2 regions of the Glutamicibacter sp. BS14 genome follow, and region 2 is predicted to be linked to the other one. Evidence: predicted binding sites of a transcription regulator. Region 2 holds the regulator's gene; the other holds the start of a gene.
What was found. Region 2 encodes LexA, which represses DNA repair genes until DNA is damaged. Its sites were predicted from a motif close to TCGAACANNTGTTCGA; they were not measured.

Region 1 (5,203 bases), 1.3 Mb from region 2:
CATACGCCATGGCGCTAATCCGTTGCGAACGCCTGGATGAAGCAGAAAAATTCGTACAGCCGTTGCTGGAGAGTGCTCTCGCTTCAGGCCACCAGAGCGGAGCCGCTCGATTCCTGAGCGTGCAAGGCACCTTGCTGGCAGCCCGCGGTGATATCGACGCAGCCCGTTTGGCCTTTGAAGATGCCATCCGCCGTTTGGAAGGCATCGGGTCGGTCTACCACCGGGCAAAAATTGATTTCTACTACGGGCAATGCCTGCGCCGAGCCGGCAAGCGAGCCGAATGCGTTGCGCCGTTGACCCGCGCGCTGGCGATTTTCACGCACTTCGATGCATCCGTGTACATCGACCGCTGCACTCGTGAGCTCCAGGCAAGCGGAACCGGGATGCTGCGCAGGGAGAGTGCTGACTGGTCGACGCTGACGGCGCAGGAACAAGCCGTGGCCAAGCTGGTTTGCGAAGGTGCAAGCAATCGACGTGTCGCTGAAGAGCTGTATATAGGAACCAAGACAGTGCAATACCACCTGACCAAGATCTACACGAAGCTGGCGGTCTCAAACCGTACTGAGCTTGCTGCGCTGGCGCGTTTCGACCTTGAAGGATAGTGCCTTCCGACTGAAAAAAATTTTCATTCCCGAGGGCAGCAGAACCATGCGGAGTTCGAGTTGACCTACGCGCTGTGACTGTAGATTTTTTTCATTCAGCACGAATCGCTTGAATCGAACGCGGCCGGGATTCTTGATTCAGGCCGCGTCCAGCATTGCAACCAGACTCAAAGCCGTTGCTCCTGCGAAGTATGGGTGGTGTGGTGGTGCTAGTGACTGAAAAAATTTATCGCTCGAAATCCAAATCAGGTACTGGCTCTAGCTGGTTTCGGTTCCGGGCAGGCCCTCATCTTGGCCGAGCCCCAGTACTCGCCGCACTTCGGGGGTCAATTGCACCTCGCAGGCCGCAGCCTCCTGGGGACGTTGAGGACAACGATCGTTGACATGATCAAATTTCTCCACGTTGTCCACGCTCTCGGGAACCGTGATTGACCGCAGCCCGTGCGGAGATACCCACGTCTTGGAGCCATCCGGGCAAGCGAAGACCTTCCAGCCAAGCGCGTGCTTGTACATCTGATGCTGCTTGCACAAGAGATGAGTGTTCTGCCGGGTAGTGTGGCCGCCCTGTCCATACGCTTCGATGTGATCAATTTCCGAACGATCGGGCAGGCGGCGGCAACCAGGGAAACCGCAATGCTGGTCGCGGTAACGCAGCAAATCGCGCAACCCCTGGGAAGGCCGATATTTCTTGGGCTCCACATCAATTGCGGCTCCCGTCCACGGGTCGGTCAGAACGCGCTGGAACGACGGAGCATCCGCGGCGATTTCCAACGCTACGCCGATTGGGATCGGCCCGTAACCTTCCAAATCAGCGAGGGCGCGAGCGGGATTCGCGAGCATTTCAATGGCTGGGATCGTGATGGCAACCCGTGGCTTCAGCGGCATGCCTTCCATTCCGGGCCAGCCATGCAGATACACGTCCGCAAGCACATCGGCTTCAACCTGCGTTTGCGTGCGCAGATCCTTGGAATCAGTGATCTGGGCGGCTGCCTGCTTTATCGAGTTGCGAATCGAATGGATGACATCAGCGCGGTGATGCAGCTGCAAGGTAGCCATGCCATTCTCCTCATTCCACACCTTGAGATTACGGGCTGCGAATGCGTTCTTCTGCCGGTTCTCTGCCGAATTGGGATTCATCCGGTCGTGAAAGCGACGGGCCCGCTGGTAGACGGTCTCGTCGCAGGCTGTTCTTGCCAGAGGCAGCAAATTTTCCTCCATGTGGCCGACCTGCTCCGGGGAAAGGTCTTGCGAGTATTTGACGATGTCGTGGGCGGCCTTAACGGTAATCTCACCTGCAGCGAGCGCGGCAAGGGTGGCTTTGCAGGCGTGGCGCAAGCCCTTGGCATGGAACATCCGCTTGCTGGCTTTACGGACGGATTCGCGCAATGCGACAGCTGACTCAGCTACGAAATTGGAGTTGATGACCTGCTCGCTGCCACGGTCTATGCCATAGTATTCGGCACTCTTGCTGGCTTCGGCTTCCTCGTCTGGGGTGTGGGCATGCTCGGTGGCAATCAGGTCATTGAAGGACGCGCTGACCTGCTCGACTCCGTCTGCCAGTAAAACGCAGATAGCGGCTTCAGCGCTGCTCATCAGGCGTTGGAGTTTCTTCAGGCGTTCCAATGCGTCTCCGGGCCCATCCACGGGGCCCGCATTGAATAGTTCGTCGGCAACCTGCTTGATGGGTCCGAAGAACAACTGGTGCTCGCGATGGGCGTCGAGCGCTGACGCTCTGTGCGACTCCATGCGGGTGCCCGGCGGGCGCAGTGGAAGGCGATGTTCATCGTCGTGATCGTCTAGATATGCGGGAATAGTCATAGTTAACGTTCGCGCAGATTATCGACAGTATCTTCTGGTTCGAAACCAATTGTGGATAAGTTCTAGAAAGTTTATACGAATGCGATTAAGCGTGATTCCGGCGCGAAAATCGCTAGATCAGGGAAGGCAGTAATGGGTGCCGTGCTAGTTGCTAGTTGGATGCAGGGGGCGCGGCGGGCGGGTGAAGGCAGTTCGGATGCCAAAGGCTGCCATGGCTGCGAGTATGGCAAAGGCGAGGACGCTGGCCATGTACAGGGGTGCGGCTAGATCCGCGGCGGCATCGGCGTTCCAATCGGCAAAGGTGTCGCCCACCGAGTTCATATTGGCGAAGGAAGCGAAGAAATAAGCCGGTGCGCCTAAGGCAATGATCAGGCTCCAAGCTCCGATAGCCGCCCAGGCGGGCAGCTTGCGTCCGGCGGAAACTACCGGAACGAGCCAAGAAATGGCGAGGGCGGTTCCAGTGGCTGCGAAGACCCACCCTCCAAGCGAGTCGTAATTCTGGTCCATTGAGGCCATCTCGGAAATGGTTTCATCGAGGGAGAGTCCACTTGCTGCGGTCACGGCCCAATTGTTCATGAGCAGTGAGCCGTAAGCCGCGTAAGCCACGATCATGGCGAACCCGGAGATGGCTAGAAGTTTACGCATGTCAGTAGCCTAACAGTGCACTAGTCAACTCGGTGGGATAACCAATACGCGTATGAGTTGGGCGTCCATGCTACTTCCTTGCACGATCAAGCTGTCCTGAGGCCAGCTGCCTGTATTCCAGTGCAAGAATCCGTGAATCAGATGCCCTTAGTCGGTAAGGTGCATTATGTGCCGATCGGGAGCCCAAAGCGATCGCGCGAGCGATACCACCCAGCGCCGCAATGAGGCGCCAACCGTTAGAAGGAGACTAGGGATGATCTTCACCAAAAAAGGCGACGCCGCAGTTCTGGCCAAGCTCAGCACAGCTCCAGCACCCTATCGCGAGATTGCCGAACGGCTTCACACCATAATCATGCAGAGCGCACCATCGCTGGAGCCGATCGTCCGCTGGGGACTTCCGTTTTACGTCCGGGATGGCAAAGACGTCTGCTACATCAAGCCTGACAAGGACTTCGTAGCTTTCGGTTTTGGAGAAGTCGTGAATCCTGCCTACGAGGAAGGCTCCCACATGCATCCAGTTGCATGGACTATCACCTCGCTGGATTCTGCAACGGAAGACAGGATCCGGGACCTGGTGAAGAAGGCCGCGGGCTGATCCCGAGCAAGCTAGCTGGCCGCAAGATGAACAGTGCGCCCGCTGCAGGCAGCCGCATTGCCTGGAGTCCGTCCTCAAGTGCGCCGAAGGTCCCGGCAGCGTCATTGCTGTCGGGACCTTCCGCTTCGCGTCGGTAGTACTGTGGGCAATAGCCTAGGCGGCAAGCATCGAGATGCCGTGCTCCTCTTCTGGTATCCATCCGGTCCAGGCCCAGTGGTTCTGGGGTTCGCTGGCATCGGCAGCTCGGTGCGCGATGGATTGGGGTTGGAACTTCCCGGCTGGATCGTTCAGTGTTGAAGCATTCATGCTGCACTCCCATTGGATTGGCGGGTGTTCGCCCGTTCGTCGAGGTTCCGAGTACGGCAACGGCGGGGGTCCGGCCAATGCTGCCGGGACCCCCGCCGTGTTGAGGCGCGCTGGGGCTTACTTCACAGGGTCGAGCACGAAGTCGTAGGTGACCTGCTTGCCGTTGCCTGATGCTGCTGGCTGCACGTCGAGCATCAGTTCCGGCTTCACCGCGGTGGCGATGTCGTCGTCGTTGTGCGCATCGCCCGGGAAGTACAGCTGGGCGGTGAGCAACTCGTGGCCCTCGGCGGAGACCTTCAGGTGCAGGTGCGCTGGGCGCCACGCGTGCCAGCCGGCGGCGGCGATCAGCTGGCCGCAGGCGCCGTCGGTCGGGATCTGGTACGGGGCTGGCTGCATGGTGTTGATCTGGAAGTTGCCTTCCTCGTCAGCAATGAAGGTGCCGCGCAGGTTCCACTCGGGGATGCCAGGGGCGAACTGCGAGTAGAAGCCCTCTTCGTCTGCGTGCCACAGCTCGATCTTGGCGTTCTTCAGCGCCGAGCCGTCGGTGGAGCGGACCTGGCCCTGGAAGAGCAGGTTGGTGCCCTTCTCGTCCTCGCGCATCGAGATGGTGGCAGGGGTGTTCTGCGAAGGCGCTTCGGGCACGTAGTAAGGGCCTTCGATCGAGCCCTTGTTGCCTTCGCGGTGGTCGGTGGCGACCTCTTCCACCGAGTGCTCCAGCCACACGTCCAGGAACAATGGCCATTCGCCGTCGTCGCCAACCTTGATCAACCATGCCTTCAGGGCATTGAACTCGTCGTAGCTCACGCGCTCTTCGAGGATGATGTCGTTGGCGGCCTTGACGAGCTTGGAAGCAAGCATGTTCACGCGCTCGGTGGAGGTCGCGATGCTGCCGAGCTTGCCGGAGTTGCGGAAGCTGTCGGTGGCGGCGTTGCCGGACTTGGCTGCAGTTGCGTCTGCTGGAGTTTCAGTGGTCATGGTGACTCCCCTAAATTATGTGGTGTGGCGGATGCGGATCCATACTGTGACCCCCATCATCCCGGGTGATTGATATTCAATGTAGTGCAGCGTCTATGCCAAGTGAAATACTCATTTGTCGGCCATTGGAACGTTTTGAATATCAATGCTTGTGGGCTGGGACACGGAGGGTATCCGCCGGTCCGGAAAAGTCCTAGGCCAGCGAATTCGGATGCTTGGCCAGCGCGGTGATCTTGATCTTCATGTACGGGTACATCGGGAA
Region 2 (5,203 bases):
AGGGGCTTTCGGTTCTCCCGGACTTCGAAGTCGCGATCATCGATGAGGCCCACGAACTGCAAGATCGCGTGACCAGCTCGGTTTCGGGCGCGCTCTCCTCGCGCATGGTGCTTACCGCCGCTGGCGGTGCCAAGCGCCATTGCGGTATCAATGCGGATGAGATGGTCAAGGCCGCAAACCGCCTGGAAAAGTCGTTGACCGGGTTGCCGACAGGCTTGCTGGAACATGGTCTGCGCGAAGACATGGGCATTGCCCTGAACGACATCGTGGAGCAGGCCCGGCTGGCTCTGGCGCTGTCCAAGCCCGAAGCCAATGCACCGGCCGATGGCGGCCGCCAGACTGCCCGCTCCCAGCTGCAGGCAGTGATGGATGATGCGATTCGCATGCTCGAATCCGAAGAACGCCGCGAGGTCCTGTACACCACCCGTCCGCGGGAGTTTGTCGAAGGCCGGGGCTACGTCGAGGCCGATGAGAGCCAGCCTGCAACCTTGAACGTGGCACCGTTGTCGGTGGCCGGCAAGTTGCGCGAGGGCCTCTTCGACGGGCGCACGGTCGTATTGACCAGCGCCACCTTGGCCATTGGCTCGCAGTTCGACTCGGTAGCAGGCTCCTTGGGCCTGATGGGCGCCGGCGCTCCATCATGGACCGGCGTAGATGTTGGCAGCCCTTTCGATTACCCCAAGCAGGGCATCCTCTACGTGGCCAAGCACCTGCCCAAGCCAGGACGCCAACTGGCGGCGGAGACGCTGGATGAGATCGAAGATCTCATCAAGGCCTCCGGTGGCGGCGCCTTGGCGCTGTTCACTTCCAAGCGTTCCGCCGAGGAAGCGGCAAGCATCTTGCGCGAGCGCCTGGACGTGGAAATCTTGTGCCAGGGTGAAGCCAGCATGAAGTCGCTGGTCGAACAGTTCAGCAGCGAACGCGACACCTGCCTGTTTGGAACCATGACCTTGTGGCAGGGCGTGGACGTGCCAGGCGATTCTTGCCGGCTGGTCATCATCGACAAGATTCCTTTCCCGCGCCCGGATGATCCTATCTCCAAGGCCCGTTCCGAGGACGTGGCCAAGCATGGCGGAAATGGCTTCATGCAGGTTGCCGCCACCCATGCGGCGATTCGCCTGGCCCAGGGTGCTGGGCGCTTGATTCGTTCGGTCGGGGATAAGGGCGTTGTGGCGATCCTTGATTCGCGCATGGCCACGGCGCGGTACGGCAGCTTCTTGAAAGCTACCCTGCCGCCGATGTGGCCGACTGTCGATAAGAAGGTCATCACTGGTGTTCTCAAGCGATTGAACCCGGGCGGGAAATAGCCGCGGCCAGAGTATGAACTTGAGCTGTCCTTCGGGACAGCTCAAGTTCTTTAACCGGTACCAGCATGATGCTTCCAGATGCACTAAGGTCTGTGACAAGAACTGATGAAGCTCGAATCGGAAGGCACCATGGAGTCCATGCAGGAATTGGCGCACCAAGCCGCGATCGACACCCACCAGCGGTTCGGGCATCGCCTCATGGGGTTGCCCGGAACGTGGATTGGACAGAGCTACAGCAAAGCGCATCGGTTGCGCGACGGAAGCATGCTCAGCAATCTCAATGGTTTCGCGCACCCGCTTGCGGAGTGGAACTATTGGTGGCAGGCGCACTATCTGGATGCCATCATCGATGAGGGCCGATCGTACTGGGACGAAGGCAACGAACACCGGGCGCGCGAAGCGCTTGCCCGGGCCAACGGCCTATTGCGCGGCATTCGAATTCGAAACTTCGGGATCTTGCCCAACTACTTCTTCGACGACATGGCTTGGCTTGCCCTGGCCAGCGGCCGCCTGTCAGAGTTCACGCAGCTGGTGACGGGACACAGGAGCCGTCCTGCCGAGGCGGCAGTTCGGACGCTGGGACGGCAGCTCCATGCCGGCATGGATGGGGTGCTGGACGGCGGCCTGTACTGGTCCAGAAAGCGGGATTTCAAGAACACGCCAGCCAACGCGCCGGCGGCACTGTTCTTTGCCCGTACCGGGGAGAAAGAGACCGCGCGAGAGCTTCTCCAGTGGCTGGAAAAGAATCTGTTCAGCGTGGAGCGAGGACTGTATCTGGACGGACTTCGGTTGACCACGCAGGGACACGCCGTGGAACCAGCGGTCTACACCTATAACCAGGGCCTGGTGCTCGGGGCATTGCTTGAGCTTGGCGAGCCTGCTGATCTGGCTCACGCTAAAGTACTGATCGATGCCACCACGAAATCGCTGTCAACTGCTGCCGGGGTCCTCTCGTTCAACAGCGGGGGAGACGGCAACCTGTTCGCGGGGATACTCTGCCGATATCTGGCCCTCGCCGGTAATGATGTCCGCATAGAAGCCCGGAGCCGGGAGCAGGCCAGGAGGCTGGTCATGGCAACGGCGCGCCATCTGGCTGACCAGGAACCACGCCGGCTTTCGGCGGCAATCCAACGCTGGATGATCTTCTCGGCGGCCGCTCAATTCGAGCTGAACGCCGGCCAATAGCGGGTTAAACGAGAATTGCGCTGGTGCCAAGCACCGGCGCAATGACCGTACGTATTCTAGAGCGAGCGCATCACCGAGACGACGCGTCCCATGATCGTTGCGGCATCACCCAAAATTGGTTCGTAGCGCGAGTTCTGCGGAAGCAGCCAGGTATGCCCGTCACGCTGCCGGAAAGTCTTTACCGTGGCTTCTTCATCGAGCAGGGCAGCTACGATGTCGCCGTTGTCCGCCGTCTGCTGGCGGCGGACAACTACCCAGTCGCCATCGCAAATCGCAGCGTCAACCATTGAATCGCCGGAAACCTTGAGCATGAACAGTTCGCCGTGGCCTACGAGCTGACGAGGCAACGAGAAAACATCTTCGACGGACTGTTCGGCAAGGATCGGACCGCCGGCAGCGATACGGCCAACCAGGGGAACCATGGTGGTGTCAGCGGAAGTGCTCAATTCAATGATCTTGGCGTCTTCGCTGGCATCTGGCTCGACCGGCTTCGAAACTTCGGCCTTCTCGGCGTCTTCGGCCAGCTGCAGAGGCAGCAGGATTTCCATTGCGCGCGGACGGCGTGGATCTCGACGGATATAGCCGAGCTTTTCCAGCTGGCTCAGCTGGTGGGTGACGCTCGAAAGGCTCTTGAGCCCTACTGCGTCACCAATCTCACGCATCGATGGTGGATAACCGTTCTTGCCGATTGACCGCTGGATCGTCTCCAGGATCTTCTTTTGGCGAATCGTCAGCGAACGTGCATTCGATCGGGGAGTGCGTTGTGAAGCTGACATGAGATTTTGCCTTCCCTAGCAATCATTCGAAAGTTCGTAAGTCCAAACTGTCGGCGCTAGATGGTGAGATGTTTTCATTGCTCGTCTACTTCGAAATCTTAGTAGATAAGCGAGCTTCTTTCAAAGATTTGTTCGAAAACTTCTGGACAAGTTCCGCAAACCTCTGTTAGAACAGATATACGAGGTTCGAATAAGTTTTCGAATCTACGCTTTCGAATACAAATTCGCATCACTTGAATTTCTTGAGGAGACAAAGTCATGGCAACCGTCGCACTTGACTCAAATCAGACCCAGGCACCACTGAAGATCCGCATCAACCGTCGCGGATGGGCCGTGCTTGTGGGTATGCCCATTTTCGCACTCACCATCGCCGCAGCTTTCTTCATCTCCATGTTTGCCTCTGACGCGCATGCCGCAGCCGATACTCCTGTTGGAGTCGGAACCGTTGATGTCACCGTTATTCCAGGGGATACGCTGTGGAGCCTGGCCCGGGATTACGCCACCGGTTACGACGTGACCTCGGCAGTGGGCCACATCGCCGAACTCAATGCCCTGACCGGCAGCGAAATCCAGGTTGGCGAAACCTTGTCGATTCCGGTCCTTGCCGGCTAGCTTCCCCAGCCTGCTTCGAGTTTGTTACCTGTGGCCGTAGCGGATTCACCGGCAGGCGCGCTGCGCACGTAGACTTGATGCGTGAATGACCGCAGTGAACTTTTGAGTCAGCTGCCCTTGCGTGAGAATCTCCGCGGGCTATCCCCTTATGGCGCACCACAAATTGACGTGCCCATCCAGCTGAACGTCAACGAGAACACCCATCCGTTGCCACCGACAGTCGTCGATGCCATTGCACAAGAGGTGGCCAAGGCGGCGGCAATGTTGAACCGGTATCCGGACCGCGAGTTCACCGAGCTTCGCGAACTCCTAGCCGATTACCTCGGCCACTCGCTCACCAAGGACAATATCTGGGCCGCTAACGGTTCCAATGAAATCCTGCAGCAAATCCTGCAAGCCTTTGGCGGCCCCGGCCGTGCCGTGATGAGCTTCGGCCCAACCTACTCCATGTACCCGCTGCTTGCCAGTGGTACTGACACGAAATATATCGCCGGTGAACGCGCCGCAGATTTCACGTTGTCCGCCGATTCCGCAGCCGCACAGGTTCGCGAGCACAAGCCGAACATCGTTTTCCTCTGCTCTCCGAATAACCCCACCGGCACGGCCCTTGGCCTGGACGTCATCACCGCGGTATATGAAGCCATGAGCGAGCATAACGGCATGGTGATCGTGGATGAGGCGTACGCCGAGTTCTCCTTGGCCAGCACCACCTCGGCGCTGAGCCTGCTCGAAGGCCGCCAGCGGCTGATTGTCTCGCGCACCATGTCCAAGGCTTTCGGCCTGGCCGGTGCGCGCGTAGGCTACCTGGCCGCTGCGCCAGAAGTCACCGATGCCATCCGCTTGGTGCGACTGCCGTACCACCTGTCGGCAGTGACCCAGGCAACCGCCATCGCGGCCTTGAAGAACATCGAGTTGCTGTTGGCCCAGGTCGAGGACATCAAGTCCCAGCGGGACCGCATCGTCGCGCGCCTGAAGGAACTTGGCCTCAAGCCATCGGTCTCCGACTCCAACTTCGTCTTCTTCGGTGGCGTCGAAGACCCCCACAAGATTTGGGAAGGCCTGTTGGAAGCCGGCATCATCATCCGCGACAATGGAATCCCGGGAACCTTGCGTGTTACGGCAGGAACCGAATCGGAAACCACAGCCTTCTTGGAACGACTTGCCGAACTGCTCGGCTCGCAGAAGTAATCAAAGACAAGCGAAGGAAGACATGTCTGCCGAATTGATTGGCGCACGTCGCGCCCGCATGGAACGCGTGACCAGCGAATCGTCCGTATTCGTTGAACTGGACCTCGATGGCACCGGTGTCTCTGAGATCAGCAC

Region 1: the regulator LexA is predicted to act here: its motif matches at 2,484-2,499, upstream of AC1Z36_RS03335 (HNH endonuclease signature motif containing protein).

Annotation. Positions count from the first base shown of each region.
Region 1 is NZ_CM167801.1:699,121-704,323, forward strand. Features, by position in the region: gene AC1Z36_RS03330 (helix-turn-helix transcriptional regulator) at 1-602, shown strand, start outside; gene AC1Z36_RS03335 (HNH endonuclease signature motif containing protein) at 861-2,420, opposite strand; gene AC1Z36_RS03340 (hypothetical protein) at 2,565-3,065, opposite strand; gene AC1Z36_RS03345 (DUF1801 domain-containing protein) at 3,319-3,660, shown strand; gene AC1Z36_RS03350 (hypothetical protein) at 3,814-3,966, opposite strand; gene catA (catechol 1,2-dioxygenase) at 4,084-4,941, opposite strand; gene catC (muconolactone Delta-isomerase) at 5,135-5,203, opposite strand, start outside.
Region 2 is NZ_CM167801.1:3,180,288-3,185,490, reverse strand. Features, by position in the region: gene AC1Z36_RS15065 (ATP-dependent DNA helicase) at 1-1,307, shown strand, start outside; gene AC1Z36_RS15060 (glycoside hydrolase family 76 protein) at 1,413-2,492, shown strand; gene lexA (transcriptional repressor LexA) at 2,549-3,268, opposite strand; gene AC1Z36_RS15050 (LysM peptidoglycan-binding domain-containing protein) at 3,527-3,880, shown strand; gene AC1Z36_RS15045 (histidinol-phosphate transaminase) at 3,962-5,068, shown strand; gene hisB (imidazoleglycerol-phosphate dehydratase HisB) at 5,091-5,203, shown strand, end outside.